Regions from separate parts of the Kitasatospora sp. NPDC041917 genome, predicted to be linked through region 1. Evidence: riboswitches for the same ligand, from Rfam matches in the RefSeq annotation. Region 1 holds a riboswitch; each other region holds the start of a gene.
The links. Region 1 has a riboswitch for cyclic di-AMP ahead of ACZ6EM_RS25475 (LysM peptidoglycan-binding domain-containing protein). Riboswitches for the same ligand answer to the same signal wherever they lie in the genome.
Positions count from the first base shown of each region.

Region 2: another riboswitch for cyclic di-AMP. It lies ahead of ACZ6EM_RS27095 (C40 family peptidase); the one in region 1 lies ahead of ACZ6EM_RS25475 (LysM peptidoglycan-binding domain-containing protein).
Region 3: another riboswitch for cyclic di-AMP. It lies ahead of ACZ6EM_RS32805 (M23 family metallopeptidase); the one in region 1 lies ahead of ACZ6EM_RS25475 (LysM peptidoglycan-binding domain-containing protein).
Region 4: another riboswitch for cyclic di-AMP. It lies ahead of ACZ6EM_RS39090 (transglycosylase family protein); the one in region 1 lies ahead of ACZ6EM_RS25475 (LysM peptidoglycan-binding domain-containing protein).

Region 1 is NZ_JBVJBI010000022.1:125,782-129,391, reverse strand. Features, by position in the region: gene eno (phosphopyruvate hydratase) at 1-795, opposite strand, end outside; gene ACZ6EM_RS25475 (LysM peptidoglycan-binding domain-containing protein) at 1,124-2,029, opposite strand; cyclic di-AMP (ydaO/yuaA leader) riboswitch at 2,035-2,203, opposite strand; gene ACZ6EM_RS25470 (cytochrome P450 family protein) at 2,425-3,610, opposite strand, start outside.
Region 2 is NZ_JBVJBI010000025.1:101,786-105,395, reverse strand. Features, by position in the region: gene ACZ6EM_RS27100 (C40 family peptidase) at 1-800, opposite strand, end outside; gene ACZ6EM_RS27095 (C40 family peptidase) at 1,040-2,176, opposite strand; cyclic di-AMP (ydaO/yuaA leader) riboswitch at 2,187-2,340, opposite strand; gene ACZ6EM_RS27090 (C40 family peptidase) at 2,679-3,610, opposite strand, start outside.
Region 3 is NZ_JBVJBI010000040.1:38,525-42,134, forward strand. Features, by position in the region: gene ACZ6EM_RS32800 (MFS transporter) at 1-1,320, opposite strand, end outside; cyclic di-AMP (ydaO/yuaA leader) riboswitch at 1,675-1,812, shown strand; gene ACZ6EM_RS32805 (M23 family metallopeptidase) at 1,815-2,807, shown strand; gene ACZ6EM_RS32810 (APC family permease) at 3,195-3,610, shown strand, end outside.
Region 4 is NZ_JBVJBI010000070.1:8,707-12,316, forward strand. Features, by position in the region: gene ACZ6EM_RS39085 (hypothetical protein) at 45-245, opposite strand; gene ACZ6EM_RS39090 (transglycosylase family protein) at 508-1,872, opposite strand; cyclic di-AMP (ydaO/yuaA leader) riboswitch at 1,859-2,029, opposite strand; gene ACZ6EM_RS39095 (sirohydrochlorin chelatase family protein) at 2,483-3,439, opposite strand.

The DNA.
Region 1 (3,610 bases):
CTCGGCGGCGGTGAGGTCCTTGCCCTCGAACTGGTAGGCGCCGTCCTCGTAGAACTCGGAGGAGGCGACGTCCAGGGCCAGCGCGACGTCACGGCCGGGCACGTAGCCGGCCTTCTCGATGGCCTCGACGATGAGGTCCAGGGCCTCGCGGTTGGAGTCCAGGTTCGGGGCGAAGCCGCCCTCGTCACCCAGACCCGTGGACAGGCCGCGCTCCTTCAGCACGCCCTTGAGCGTGTGGTAGACCTCGACGCCCCAGCGGACGGCCTCGGAGAAGGACTCCGCGCCGATCGGGGCGATCATGAACTCCTGGATGTCGACGTTGGAGTCCGCGTGCGACCCACCGTTGAGGATGTTCATCATCGGGACCGGCAGGACGTGCGCGTTCGGGCCGCCCAGGTAGCGGAACAGCGGCAGGTCGCTGGCCTCGGAGGCGGCGTGCGCGACGGCCAGCGAGACGCCCAGGATGGCGTTGGCGCCGAGCGAGGACTTGTCCGGGGTGGCGTCCAGGTCCAGCATGGCCTGGTCGATCAGGCGCTGCTCGGTGGCGTCGTAGCCGACCAGCTCCGGGCCGATCTGCTCGATGACGGCCAGGACGGCCTTCTCGACGCCCTTGCCGAAGTAGCGGTTCTTGTCACCGTCACGCAGCTCCAGCGCCTCGAAGGCACCGGTGGAAGCACCCGACGGGACAGCGGCACGACCCGTGCTGCCGTCGTCGAGGCCGACCTCGACCTCGACCGTGGGGTTGCCGCGGGAGTCGAGGATCTCACGGGCTACGACGACATCGATGGACGGCACGAGGCATCTCCTTGCGGAAGCAGGGTCCGGTCTGACGGTGGTGCTGTCAGCAGGACGATTGCGGAGTCGTTACGACCAGAGCCTAACCGCCCGGGCTCCCGGGGCCACGTCCGCCTCGGTCCCGTCTCAGCGTGTGGCCCCACTACCCACCGGTAGTTCACCTGCTTGTCCCAGCTTGTCCCACCGGAGCGGGCGAATGCGGACGAAGGGGACCGGTAGGACCGGTCCCCTTCGGACGGCGGGGTGAGGCGGCGTCGGCGCCGGGTGCGGCGGGCGGGCCGGCGTCGAGCGAGCCGGCGTCGAGCGAGCCGGCGTCGAGCGGGCCGGCTCAGCCGAGGTGCAGCACCTGGCCGGGCATGATCAGGTTCGGGTCGCCGCCGACCGTGCCGTGGTTCTGCTCGTACAGCGCGTGCCAGCCGCCGGACACGCCCTGGGCGGCGGCGATGGTCGACAGGGTGTCACCGGCGCGGACGGTGTAGTCGTGGCCGGTGGTCTGCGGGGCCGACTGCGCGGCCTGCGGGGCGTACTGCGGCTGGGCGGCGGCCTGGCCGGCGTACTGCTGGTAGACGCTCTGGTGGCTGGTCCAGTACCAGGCGCCGTTGCTCTGGTACCAGTACACCTTGGCGTCGGCGTCCCAGCCGGCCTTGCCGGAGAAGCCCGGGGTCTGCGGCTGCGCCTGCTGCTGCGGGGCGGCCTGCTGGACCGGCTGCGCGGCGGGCTTCGGGGTCTGCTTCTGGGCGGCGGGCTGCTGCGCGACCGGCTTCTCGGCCGGCTTGGCGGCGGGCTTCGGGGTCTGCTGCTTGGGGGCGGACTGCGGCTTGGCGTCCGAGGAGGTGTCGACCGCGGCCGGGGCACCACCCTTGGTCAGACCGGCCTTCTGGGAGCAGACCGGCCAGGCGCCCGGGCCCTGCGAGGCCAGCACCTTCTCGGCGACCGAGATCTGCTGGGCCTTGCTGGCCTGGTTGGCCTGCGGCGCGTAGGCGGTGCCGCCGTACGCCTTCCAGGTGCTGGAGGTGAACTGGAGGCCGCCGTAGAAGCCGTTGCCGGTGTTGATGCTCCAGTTGCCACCGGCCTCGCACTGGGCGACGGCGTCCCAGGTGGAGGCGGGGGCGGCGGAGGCGCCGGTGGCGGTGAGGAGCGGCATCGCGAGTCCGACGCCGGCCACACCGGCGACGGCGATGGCCTTCTCGGCCTGGGTGCGACGACGGTGACGGCCAGTTCCAACGAACAGCATGAAGAGGTCCCTCTCCGCACGCCTGCGAGGTGAGCTGTCGGGTTCGGACCGGGAGGTGGCCCGGCCGCCGTACGCGGAAACGATTCCGCTCGGGCGGCTTCACCCCAAGCCGTGGGGAGACGGCAACAAACCTGGTTCCCCCGCCCCTGCCCAGGGTTCTGGTCGGTTTCCCGTGGCGCGGCGGGCAGGACTCGGCGTTCCGCGTACGAGGTCCGCAGCTGCGAACTCCAGGGAGAGTAGACAGATCATCAGACCAATCACAAGCTCATATCGTCGATATCACACAATAATTACGGCGCGTGTTCGATCGCCTACCAACGGCGGTGTTATGTCCGGATTGATGGGTGTTCACACCCCCGTCAGCAGGTGGTTCGCGACGTCCCGTCAGTGCGATCTCAGCACGTCGGAGGCGTGGCGGGAGTGTTCGGCGAGGCCTGCGGAGAGGCCTGCGAAGGAGCGTGCGGAGGGGTCTGCGGAGAGGCCTGCGGAGAGGCGTGCGGGGAACGGCTCTCCGGACTGAATTCCACCGGGAGTTCGCGCAGCCCACGCATGATCAGACCACCGCGCCACCGCAGGTCGTCCGCGCTTTCCGCGAGCCGGAGATCGGGCAGCCGGGAAAGCAGCGTGGTCAGCGCGGCACGACCCTCCAAGCGGGCGAGCGGAGCGCCGATGCAGTAGTGGATGCCGTGCCCGAAGCCCAGGTGGGGGTTGTCCGCCCGGGCCAGGTCCAGGGTGTTCTCGGCCGCGAACCGGGCCGGGTCGCGGTCCGCCGCGGCGAGCACCACCAGCACCGGGTCGCCGACCGGGATGTCCACCCCGCCGATGGCCAGCGGACGGGTCGCGAACCGCCAGGTCGCCATCTCCACCGGTCCGTCGTAGCGCAGGAGTTCCTCGATCCCGGTCTCCAGCAGCGCGCTCTCCCCGCGGGCCACCGACTCCTGCAGCAACCGGCGCTGCTCCGGATTGCGCAGCAGGGCGTACGTGCCGTTGCCGATCAGGTTCACGGTGGTCTCGAAACCCGCGAACAGGAGGATGAAGGCCATCGCCGCGGCCTCGTTCTCGGTCAGGTGCTCACCGTGGTCACTGGCCCGGATCAGGCCCGAGATCAGGTCGTCCCCGAGGTCCGCGCGCTTGCGGTGGATCAGCTCCAGCAGGTACGCCCGCATCCGCTTCACCGCCCGCCCCACGCCGCCGCGCCGGCCGCCGCCGTGGCCCGGCTTCGTGTGGCGCACCATCATCCCGGCCCAGTCCCGGAAGTCGTCCTGGTCCTCGGCCGGCACGCCCAGCATGTCGCAGATCGCGTAGATGGGGAGCGGGAAGGCGAACTCGTGGATCAGGTCCGCCGAACCGCGCTGCGCGAAGCCGTCGATCAGCCGGTCGGTGAGCTGCTGCACCCGCGGCTCGAACTCGGCCACCCGGCGCGGGGTGAACGCCTTCGACACCAGCCTGCGCAGCCGGGTGTGGTCCGGCGGGTCGATGTTCAGCAGGTGGGTCATCAGGTCCGCCTGCCGCTCCCCCGGGATGCCCACCCGGCCGGTGCGGTGCGCCTGCTCGCTGTGGTGCGCCGGGTTCTTCGACAGC
Region 2 (3,610 bases), on a different contig from region 1:
AGACCGGAGCAGTCGAACGCGTGCGGGCCGGTGGCCCCGTAGACGTACGGGGAGCCGATCATCCGCACCGCGGCGGCCAGCGCGGCGGCCCCGCGCTCGGAGGCGGGCGGGGCGGTGCCGAGGTCCAGCCGGTCGGTGCCCCGGGTGGCGCGCTGCTCGGCGTCCCGGGCGTCCTGGACCGTCAGCCGGGCCCGCTCGGCGGCGCCCAGACCGTTCAGCAGCTTCTGCGCGCTGGCCAGCCGCTGCTGGATCTGCTGCTTGCTGTCGGCGAGCGAGCGGCGGGTCCGGTCCAGCTCGTCGAGCTTGCCGGCCGCCTCGGTCCGGCGCTGGTCGAGCCGACGCTGCCGGGCGACCAGCTCGTGCAGGGTCTCCTGCTGGCGCGCGGCGGCCTGGCCCAGGGCGCGGGCGCGGGACAGGTAACCCTCCGGGTCGGGCGAGAGGATGAGCTGGGCGGTCTGGGTCATCCCGCCGCCGCGGTACTCGGCCCCGGCCACCGTCGCGAGGTCGCCCCGCAGCCCGTTGAGCTGGTCCTGGGCCACGGCGATCTCGCCCTGGAGGATCGTGGTCTCGCCCTGGAGCCGCCGCTGGGCCTCCTGCGCCGCGTTGGCCTTCTCGGACGCCTGCTCGGCCTCGTCGTACAGCTGTTCCACCTGCGTCTTGACGTCCTGGCGGTCGCCCGGGTCGGGGCTGCCGGGGGCGGCCTGGGCGCTGCCTCCGGCGGCCACACCCAGGGCGGTGGCGGCGGCCGCGGTCAGCACCAGCGCCCGGGCGAGCAGTTGGGAACGGCGGTGCACGGGCATGGCGGCAGCGGCTCCAATCCTGCGGCGCGGCTCCCGCCGCCGCACCGGGACGGGCGGCCGTCGAGCGGGAGTCCGGTGGCAGACGTTAGCGAGTCAGGGCAAGCGAGTCCAAACCCCTGCCAACCAGAATATTCAGGCTGTTGTCGGACATTTGATCGGCCCTCGGGAAAAACCGCAGGAAAAACCGCAGGCCCGGCCTCCCCTGGGGGAGGCCGGGCCTGGAAGCGTCCGAGCGGTGATCAGACCCGCACGATGGAGGCCAGCGGCATGTTGGTGACGGCCTCGTAGCGCACCGACGCGCCCGGCTTGGGCGCGTGCAGCACCTGGCCATTGCCCGCGTAGATGCCGACGTGGTGGGCGTCGGTGTAGAAGATCAGCAGGTCGCCGGGCTGGGCCTGGGAGATGTCCGAGCCGATCCGGGTGCCGGCCGAGGCCTGCGCCTGCGAGGTGCGCGGCAGCGACACGCCCGCCTGGTTGAACGCCCAGACCATCAGGCCGGAGCAGTCGAAGGAGCCCGGGCCGGTGGCGCCCCAGACGTACGGGCTGCCGATCTTGGAGGCGGCGGCCGAGAGCGCGGCGGCACCGCGCGAGCTGCCCGGGGCCACCTTCACCGGGGAGGAGGCGGTCGAGGCGGACGAGCCGGACGAGCCGGTCGCGAGGTCGCCGCGGCTGTTGTCGCGGGAGGCGCGGTCGGCCTGCTGCTGCTGGGCCTGGGCGGCGTCGGCCTTGGCCTTGGCGTCGGCCGCGGCCTTCTCCTCGGCCTGGCGCAGCGCCTGGCGCTCCTGCTCGGTCAGCGTGTTGAGCAGGTCCTGGGCCGCCTTCAGCTTGCCCTGGACCTCCTCCTTGGAGGCCTTCAGCTGCTGGGTGGTCGACTCCAGCTCGGCGAGCTTGCCCTGGGCCTCGTTGCGGTCCTGGTCGAGCTTGCGCTGCTGCTCCTGGAGCTCCTTCAGCTGACCCTTCTGGGTGCTGCCGGCCTGGTTCAGCGCGTCGGCCTGGCTGAGGAAGGTGTCCGGGCTGGAGGAGAACATCAGCTGGACGGTCGGGGATATGCCCCCGTTGCGGTACTGCTCGCCGGCGATCTCGGCCAGGCCGCCCTGGAGCTCGGTGACCTGGGCCTGCTGACGGGCCACCTGGTCCTGCATGCCGGAGACCTGCTTCTCCAGCTCCTGCTGCTTGGCCTGGGCCGCGTTGTAGTTCTCGGTCGCGATCTCGGCCTGCTCGTTGAGCTGGTCGACCTGCCCCTTGACCTGTTCCTTGGTCGGCTGCGGGTCGGCGTGGGCACCTTGAGCGGAGAGGACGACGGCTGCCGCGGCGACACCGGTCAGGATCGAGACCCGGGCGCGGCCTGCGGGCTTGGGACGACGATGGGACGCCACGAAGGCGGACTCCTTCTTCCTACGTCCGCCTACCGGGTGAGCTGACGGGTTCGGGCCGGAAGCATGCCCTACGACGCCTCACGGCCGTTCCATCGGCCGACCTGGCGTCGATTCACCCCGGAGGAACGTGGTTCCCCGGCTCCGCTCCGCAGCGCCCCCAAACCACTGGGCTCCCCTGTCGGGCAGTCGCTTCGACCTGCCCCGCTGCCTCACGAACTCGACGGTAACCACCGCCGCCACCCTGGCTGGGCGATCGACAGTGCGGTGGTTCAGGGCACGACCCTAGTAACTGAACCGTGATCCGTTCAAATCCTTGTCAGAAAAAAGACCGAAGATTTCCCAAGTTCTTCTGTGAAAATGACCGATGGTGACCACTGGCACACAGAAGGCTGATCAGTTCTCAGCATGTGGCCGCGAAGGGGCGGAAAGCCGAACGCCACCCCCGCGCGAGGGGTGGCGCTTTTCACAGCCCCCGGAGGGGCCTCGCGGGCGTGTCGGGCCGTCAGACCCGGCGGATGGTGTTGATCGACATCGCGTCGGCCTTCATCACCTTCACCACGTCACCGGTGTGCGGCGCGTGGACCACCATGCCGTTGCCGATGTACATCCCGACGTGGTGCATGTCGTTGCCGTAGACCACCAGGTCGCCCGGCTGGGCCTGGTCCAGCGAGGGCACCCGGGTGCCGTAGTGGCCCTGCTCCTGCGAGGTGCGCGGCAGCGAGACGCCCGCCTGCCCGTACGCCCAGACCATCAGGCCCGAGCAGTCGAAGGTGGTCGAGCCGGTGGCGCCCCACACGTACGGCGAGCCCTGCTTGCTCATCGCCTTGGCCATCGCCACGGCCGCGTAGCCGCTGGCCGGCGGCAGGCTGCTGAGGTCGACCCGGTCGCTGCCGCGGGAGGCGCGGTCGTCCTGCGCCTGCTGGGCCTTCAGCGCGGCGCGGTCGGTGGCGCTCAGCGAGTTCAGCAGGTCCTGGGCGGCCTTCAGCTTGGTGTTGACGTCCGCCTTGGCCTGGTTCAGGTCCTTGGTGGTGGTGTCCAGCGAGGCGAGCACGGCGGAGGCCTCGACCTTCTCCTGGTCCAGCCGGCGCTGCTGGTCCAGCAGCCCCTTGAGCGCCTCGGCCTGGCTGCTGCTGGCCTGCTGGACGGTGGAGGCCTTCTCCAGGTAGCCGGACGGGTCGGAGGTGAGCATCAGCTGGACGGACGGGTCGATGCCGCCGGTGCGGTACTGCTCGCCCGCCACCTCGGCGAGACCGCCCTGGAGCTGGGTCATCTGCTCCTGGCTGCGGGCCACCTGGTCCTGCAGCTGGTCGGCCTGCTTGCGCAGCTGGTCGGCCCGCTCCTTGGCGCCGTTGTACTTCTCCGCCGCCTGCTCCTGCTCCTCCTGGAGCTGGTCGATCTGCGCTTTGACGTCCGTTTTGTTCGGCTGCGGCGCGG
Region 3 (3,610 bases), on a different contig from region 1:
GTGGAAGGCGGAGTCGACTGCGGCGGGCACCCGGTAGGCGTCGCCGCTCAGCCCGGCCAGCGCCGGCAGGGCGGCCACCGCGAGCAGGCCGGCCGCGCGGGCGGCGGCGTTGTTGACCCCGCTGGCGATGCCGGCGTGCCGGACCTCGACGGCGGCCAGCACGGTCGCCGTCAGCGGCGCGACCAGCAGCGTCATCCCGCAGCCCATCACCGTGACGGCGGGCAGCACGTCCACCCAGTACGAGGAGCCGGGGCCGATGCGCAGCATCAGCAGCACCCCGGCGGCGCACAGCAGGGGGCCGACGGTCAGCGGGACGCGCGGGCCGATCCGTTTGCCGAGGCGCCCGGCGCGCGCGGACAGCGCCAGCATCAGCACGGTGATCGGCACCAGGGCGAAGCCCGAGACCAGCGGCGAGAACCCGGACACGATCTGGAGCTGCACCACCAGCAGGAAGAAGACGCCGCTGAACGCCGCGTACACGCACAGGGTGACCAGGTTCACCGCGGTGAACAGCCGGGAGGAGAACAGCCCGAGCGGCAGCATCGGTTCGGGCGCCCGGCGCTCGACGGCCACGAAGGCGACGCCGAGCACCACCCCGATCACCCCGCTGACCCAGACCGCCGGGGACAGGCCCTCGCCCGCCGCGGTCAGCGCGTAGGTGATCGCGCCGAGCGCGAGGGCGGCGAGCACGGCGCCGAGCACGTCGAAGCGGCCGGTGGCGGCCTCGTCCCGGGTCTCCGGCACCGACCGGGTGGTCACCGCGATCACGGCGGCGGCGAGCGGCAGGTTCAACAGGAAGATCCAGCGCCAGCCGGGGCCGTCCACCAGCCAGCCGCCGAGGAAGGGGCCGATCGCGGCGGACACCCCGCCGAGGCCGGACCAGAGCCCGACCGCGGCCGAGCGGTCGTCGGGGTGGAAGACGGCCTGGAGCATGGCGAGCGAGCCGGGGGTGAGCAGCGCCCCGCCGATGCCCTGGACGGCGCGGGCGGCGATCAGCACGTGGATGTTCGGCGCCGCGGCGCAGGCCGCGGAGGCGATGGCGAACCAGACCACGCCGATCAGGAAGACCTTGCGCCGCCCGTACCGGTCGCCGAGCGCGCCGCCGAGCAGGATCAGGCCCGCCAGGGTGAGCAGATAGGCGTTCAGAGTCCATTGCAGGGACGCCAGGGAGGCGCCGAGGTCGGCGCCGATCCGGGGCAGGGCGACGTTCACCACGGTGCCGTCGAGCATCGCCATGCTGGAGCCGAGCACGGTCGCCAGTAGTACCCAGCGACCCTGCGCGGTGCCCAGGCGCAGGGTGCCGGCCTCGGAGGTGGCCACGGGCGAATCCTGCGCTGCCGGGGCGCACGTGACAAGGGTCACCGGTGGGTGTGTTGACGGTCGGCGGTGCGTGAACGGGTGACTGCGGTCCGTCGCCGATCTCGGCGCAGGGTCGTGGATCAGTGGCGGGGGGTGAATGGGTTGTGTACGCACCGTGGGGCCCGGTCTGCGGAGGGTCACCGGAACGGGGGAGATGGTTGCCCTTTCAAGAGATCGACATTGCTTCACCCGAACGGATGGGTTTTAGTTCAGCGACCGCCCGGCCAGTCCGGACGGATCCACCGGGTGGAACGCCGAGTCCTGCCGCTGCCCGGTGGTTCGAAACGAACTCTGTACGGCAGGAGCGGGGGACCCACAGGTAAGTCGCCGGACCGGAGTTCGCGCCTCAGGGCGCGGGCGTCCAGGACCGGCTAGGGGTGAAGCCGCGCATGCGGCCGGGCAACTCCAGCCCGAACCCGACAGCTCACCTCGCAGGCGTCGGAGAGGAAAATTCCATGCCTGCTCAGGCTCGTCGTATCGCCCTGCCCCGCGCCGCCCGTATCGGCATCGCGACCGCCGTCACCGGTGTCTCCTTCGCCCTCCCGCTCGTCACCGCGGTGAGCGCCCAGGCCCACACCGTTCCGGCCGCCCCGGCCGCGCAGGCCGCCGCCTCCACGGACGCCAAGTCGGCCGCGCCGGCCGCTGCCCCGGCCACCCCGGCCGCGCAGGAGAGCTACCGCGTCGTCAGCGGCGACACCCTGTCCAAGATCGCCGACGCCAAGAACGTCGAGGGCGGCTGGCACGCGCTGTACGAGCAGAACCGCTCGGTCGTCGGTGCCAACCCGAACCTGATCTTCCCGGGCCAGCAGCTCGCGCTGTCGGGCCACGCCGCCGCGCCGGCCGCCGACGCCGCCCCGGCCAAGCCGGCCGCCCCGGCGAAGCCCGCCCAGCCGGCCGCTCCGGCGACCCAGGCCGCCAAGCCGCAGGCCCAGGTCCAGGTGAAGACCGAGGCCGCCAAGCCCTCCGCCCAGCTCCAGACCCAGCTGCAGGTCGCCGCTCCGGCCGCGGTCGTGACCGCCACTCCGGTCGCCGCCGCCACCTCCGGCTTCGTCGCCCCGCTGGCCAACCCGAAGCTCGGCACCGCCTACGGCGTGGCCGGCTCGATGTGGGCCTCCGGCCACCACACCGGCCAGGACTTCGTCGCCTCCACCGGCACCCCGCTGCGCGCCGTCGCCAACGGCGTCGTGGTCAAGGCCGGCAACGGCGGCGCCTACGGCAACGAGGTCGAGATCAAGCTCGCCGACGGCCACTACGCCGAGTACGCGCACCTCTCCTCGATCGGCGTGAGGATCGGTCAGGCCGTCACCGTCGGCCAGCAGATCGGCCTCTCCGGCGCCACCGGCAACGTGACGGGCCCGCACCTGCACTTCGAGATCCGCAACGGCTCGGAGTACGGCTCGGACATCAACCCGGTCGCCTACCTGCGCGCGCACGGCGTCGCGCTCTGACCCGGGGCCGCTGAGCCCCGAGGGTTTTCGGAACCACCGCTGCTGCGGGGCGAATCGATCCTCCGGGATGGTCATGTCGGGTGACCGCTCGACCGGGTGATCGCCGCACGGCGGACATGGGCGCGGGACACGCCCAGGCCGGCCCGGCCGTACGAGGACCTCCTCGTGCGGCCGGGCCGGCCGCTGCCGTTTCCGGGCCCGTCCGGTCGTGCCCCGGCCGTCCGGCGGGTTCCGGAGCGTCGTTCGACCGGTCGAACGTGGCGTCAACTCGACTGCTCCGGCGGGCCGTCGGCCCGATCGCTGGGCTGCTCCGGCGCGCCATGCTGTCGGACGGTCAGCGTCCGGCCGGTCCGGCGGTCGGGCGGGTCCGGGAGGCGAGGAGGCCGGATGGCGGTCCGGAGCGGGGACGTGGCGGGGGAGAGGGCCGGGCGGGAGCGGCCGGGGACGGGCGGCGTCGACCGGCTGAAGGCGGACTCGGTCGGCCTGGTCGGCGTGGTGTTCATGGCACTCGCCACCGCCGCCCCGATCACCGCGATGACGGGCAACCTGCCGATCATCGTCGGGCAGGGCAACGGCGCCGGCGCGCCCGCCGCGTACATCGTGGCGACCGTGGTGCTGACGGTGTTCTCGGTCGGGTACGTGGCGATGGCCCGGCACATCACCGCGGCCGGCGCGTTCTACGGCTACGTCTCGCACGGGCTGGGCCGGGTGGTCGGGATGGCCTCGGGGCTGCTCGCGGTGCTGGCGTACGTCGTCACCGAGGCCTCGGCCCTCGGCTTCTTCGCGTACTCGCTGCGCGGACT
Region 4 (3,610 bases), on a different contig from region 1:
TCGGCGTGCGTGCGTGCGGTCGGCCGCCCCGGGCCGTCGGGCGGTCAGCCCTCCTGGGCGGTGGGGCGGTCGACGGTCGGTCGGTGCCCGTCGGCCGCCTCGCCGGTACGGGTCTCGGTACGGCGGCCGCGGGCCAGGTAGTCGCGCAGGACCAGTTCGACGGCGTCCTGCGGGTTCTTGGTGCCGGAGAGCAACATCGCGTCGATCGCGAGGTTCGCGTCGAGGGTGACGGTGACCTGGGCCATGTGACTCCTCCTCGGGTGCAGAGCAGCAGCATGCCCGTTGGGGCGGGGATTCACCACGGTGATTCGCCATGGGGATTCAGCACGGGGATTCACCGCGGGGATTTGCCACGAGGTACGGCCGGAGGCATGCCGGAACCCCCGGGGAGGAGCGACCAGACTCTCCCCGGGGGCGTGGGCGGTCAACGTTCGGACGACAGCTGACAGATGATGAAATCTGTTATCTGTCAGCTGTTATCCGTCGACTGTCGGCTGTTCGCTGTTCTCAGACCCGGCCGGCGAAGTCCGGGGCCCAGTTGGCGATGCTCTGCTCGCGGACGCCCGAGCTCGGGTTGGCGGCCTCGACGTACTTGCCGTTGCCGACGTAGATCGCGACGTGGTAGACGCCGGAGTCCTTGCCGTTGTTGGACCAGAACAGCAGGTCGCCCGGCTGGAGGCTGTCCAGCGAGACGTGGGTGCTGGCGGCGGCCTGGTCGGCGGCGACGCGCGGGACGGAGACGCCCGCGGCGCGCAGCGCGGCCTGGGTCAGGCCGGAGCAGTCCCAGCCACCGTTACCGGTGCCGCCGTAGACGTACGCCTGACCGACCTTCGACTCGGCGAAGGAGACCGCGGCGGCCATGCTGCCGGTGGCGGCCGGAGCCTGGGTCTGGGCCGGAGCCTGGGTCTGGGGAGCGGGCTTGGTGGACGGCTTGGCGGCCGGGGTCTGGGCCTGCGCGGTCGGCTGGGCGTTCACGGCACCGCCGTTCGCGGACTGGCCGGACTTCTGCGAGCGGTCGAACCAGGTGAAGTCCGAGCCGGACTTGCCGGTGGCGGACTGGCCGGCCTGGGCCTGGCCGTTGCCGCCGAAGGACAGCTGCTGGCCCGGGTAGATGCTGTCCGGACCCTCGGTCAGGGTGCCGCGGTTGAGCTCGTACAGCCGCTGCCAGCCGCCCTGCACCTTGTGCTGGTCGGCGATCGCGGACAGCCAGTCGCCCTCGACCACGGTGTAGTCGCCGTTCTGGGCCTGCTGCTGGCGCTTCTGGACCCAGTCGCTCCGGTTTCCGGAGGCGGCGGAGTCGGTGCTGGCCTGCGTGCCGTCCTGGGAGGGCGCGGAGGGCGCGGCGGGCTTTGCGGCCGGGGCCTGGGTCTGCGGAGCGGGCTTGGCGGCCGGGGCGGCCGGCTTGGCGCTCTGCGCGGGCTTGGCGGCGGTCGAGCCCGCGGTGGAGCCCGCCGAGGTGTCGACGGCGGCCGCGGCGCCGCCCTTGGTGAGGCCGGCCTGGACCGAGCACACCGGCCAGGCGCCGGGGCCCTGCGAGGCGAGGACCTTCTCGGCGACGGCGATCTGCTGGTCCTTGGTGGCCAGGTCGGCGCGCGCCGCGAAGGCGGTGCCGCCGAAGGCGGACCAGGTGCTGGAGGTGAACTGGAGGCCGCCGTAGAAGCCGTTGCCCGTGTTGATGCTCCAGTTGCCGCCGCTCTCGCACTGGGCGACCTTGTCCCAGGTGGCGACGGTGGCGGCGGAGGCGGTGCCGGAGGCGATGCAGGGGACGGTGAGGCCGACGCCCGCGACGCCGAGGGCGGCGATCACGCGACGGGTGCGGCTGGACAGACGAGTGCCGTTGGTGGGCAGCATGAAGACGCGGTCCTCTCCCACGCCTGCGAGGTGAGCTGTCGGATTCGGGCTGGAGTTGCCCGGCCGCGCTGTGGGCGCGGCTTCACCCCTAGCCCTGGACCGTTCCGGAGATCGGTCCGGGGCGACTTACCTGTGGGTCCCCCGCTCCTGCCGTGGTGCGATTTCGCGCTGCCAGGACATCCGACGGCAGGACTCGGCGTCGCGGATGAACCGGGTTCGTGTGGTCACGAACGGGGAGCACGTTAATCAGACTTAAGTTCAAACTGCAAACTGCTGTGATGCGCATCACGGTTTAGTGGGAACTGCCAAAATTGCCGCTCCCCATGATCGCAAATGATCGTTTTCAGGCAACCCTGTTGTGGAAGCCCACAACTGGCAGCACTTCAGAAGTGGTGTGACGGCGCGTCGAATCGCGGGCCGGAGCGCCCGGGCAGATGCTGCGGCGGTCGTGATGCGAGCGCCCGCGACCGCGTTTCCTATTTCCTTTCAAATAGGCCAGAACGGACATTCCACTTCATCGCCGTCCGACTTCCGCGCGGGACGGCCATGGACCGGCGGAGCAAAACCGAAGGGCCCGGAACGCATGCCGTTCCGGGCCCTTCGGTGCGCGCCAACCGGCGCGCGTCGTCGACTACCGCCCTGCGGGCCCCTGGGAGGCCGCGTGGGCGCCGCGGACGCCCTCCAGAGCCCCCTCGGCCTCGGCGGCCGCCGCCTCCGCCTCGGCCCGTGCCAGGTCCTCCGGGGACGGCGCGGGCAGCGCCGCCAGGTAGGTGGAGGCGATCAGCTGGCCGACCGACGGGTACGAGCCCAGCGGCGCGGCCGACGGGCAGCCGGTCTCCTCGGCGGCGGTGGCGAGCAGCTCGGAGTCCGCCTCCGGGCCGATCACCAGCGGGGCCAGCGCCGGGCGCTGCGAGCCGGTGTCCCTGAGGTGGTTGACGGCCGCGGCCACCGAGCCGGGCACGTCGAGCGCGGCGGCGACGACCGGCACGGCCAGTCGGGCGGCCAGCAGCACGCCGGTGATGCCGGCTGCCGCGGCCGCGTCCTCGCCGCCGACGGTGGTCAGCACCACGCCGTCCGCGGCGGTCGCGATGGCGAACAGCCGGGCGCGGTCGGCCCGGGCCAGCCCGGCCTCGGACAGCCGGACGTGCACGGCCTCGGCCAGCAGCGGGTGCGGGCCCAGCGGGTCGGTGACGGGCGCGCCGTACTCGGCGGCGAGCGCGTGAAGCTCGGTCAGGAAGGTGTGCGGGCCGGGCACCAGCGGCACCAGGACGGGCGTCGGCAGTCCGGCCTCGGCCGCCATGGCCAGCAGCTCGGCCACGGTGCGGTCCTCGCCGCCCGCGCCCTCGCCGCCGTTGCCGGGCAGGTAGCCGACCGCGGTCCGGACGCCGTTCTGCTCGGTGCGGACGATCGAGAGCAACTCCTCGACGACCGAGCGGGACTCGGGCCCGGCGGTCGCGGGCACGGCGAGCACCAGGGCCGGGGCGCCGGCCGGGATCTCGGGGCGCTCGGGACGACGGTGGCGCCCCCGCGCACGGGAGCCTGGAGTACGGACGGGCAGTGGCGCGCCCGGGATGGCTGCGGTGCTCATGCCGGAGATCGTAGGACATCTGCCCGTCCGGCTTGCAGTCGGCTGCCGCGTGGGTTTCACGCGGTCGCGGTCCGGAGGCCGGTGCGTCTCCGGCACCGGTCCGGGCACTTTGCCTACAATCCGGACATTCCGCTCCCAATCCCCGCGCGACCGCCGGTGGTTGCCTCGACG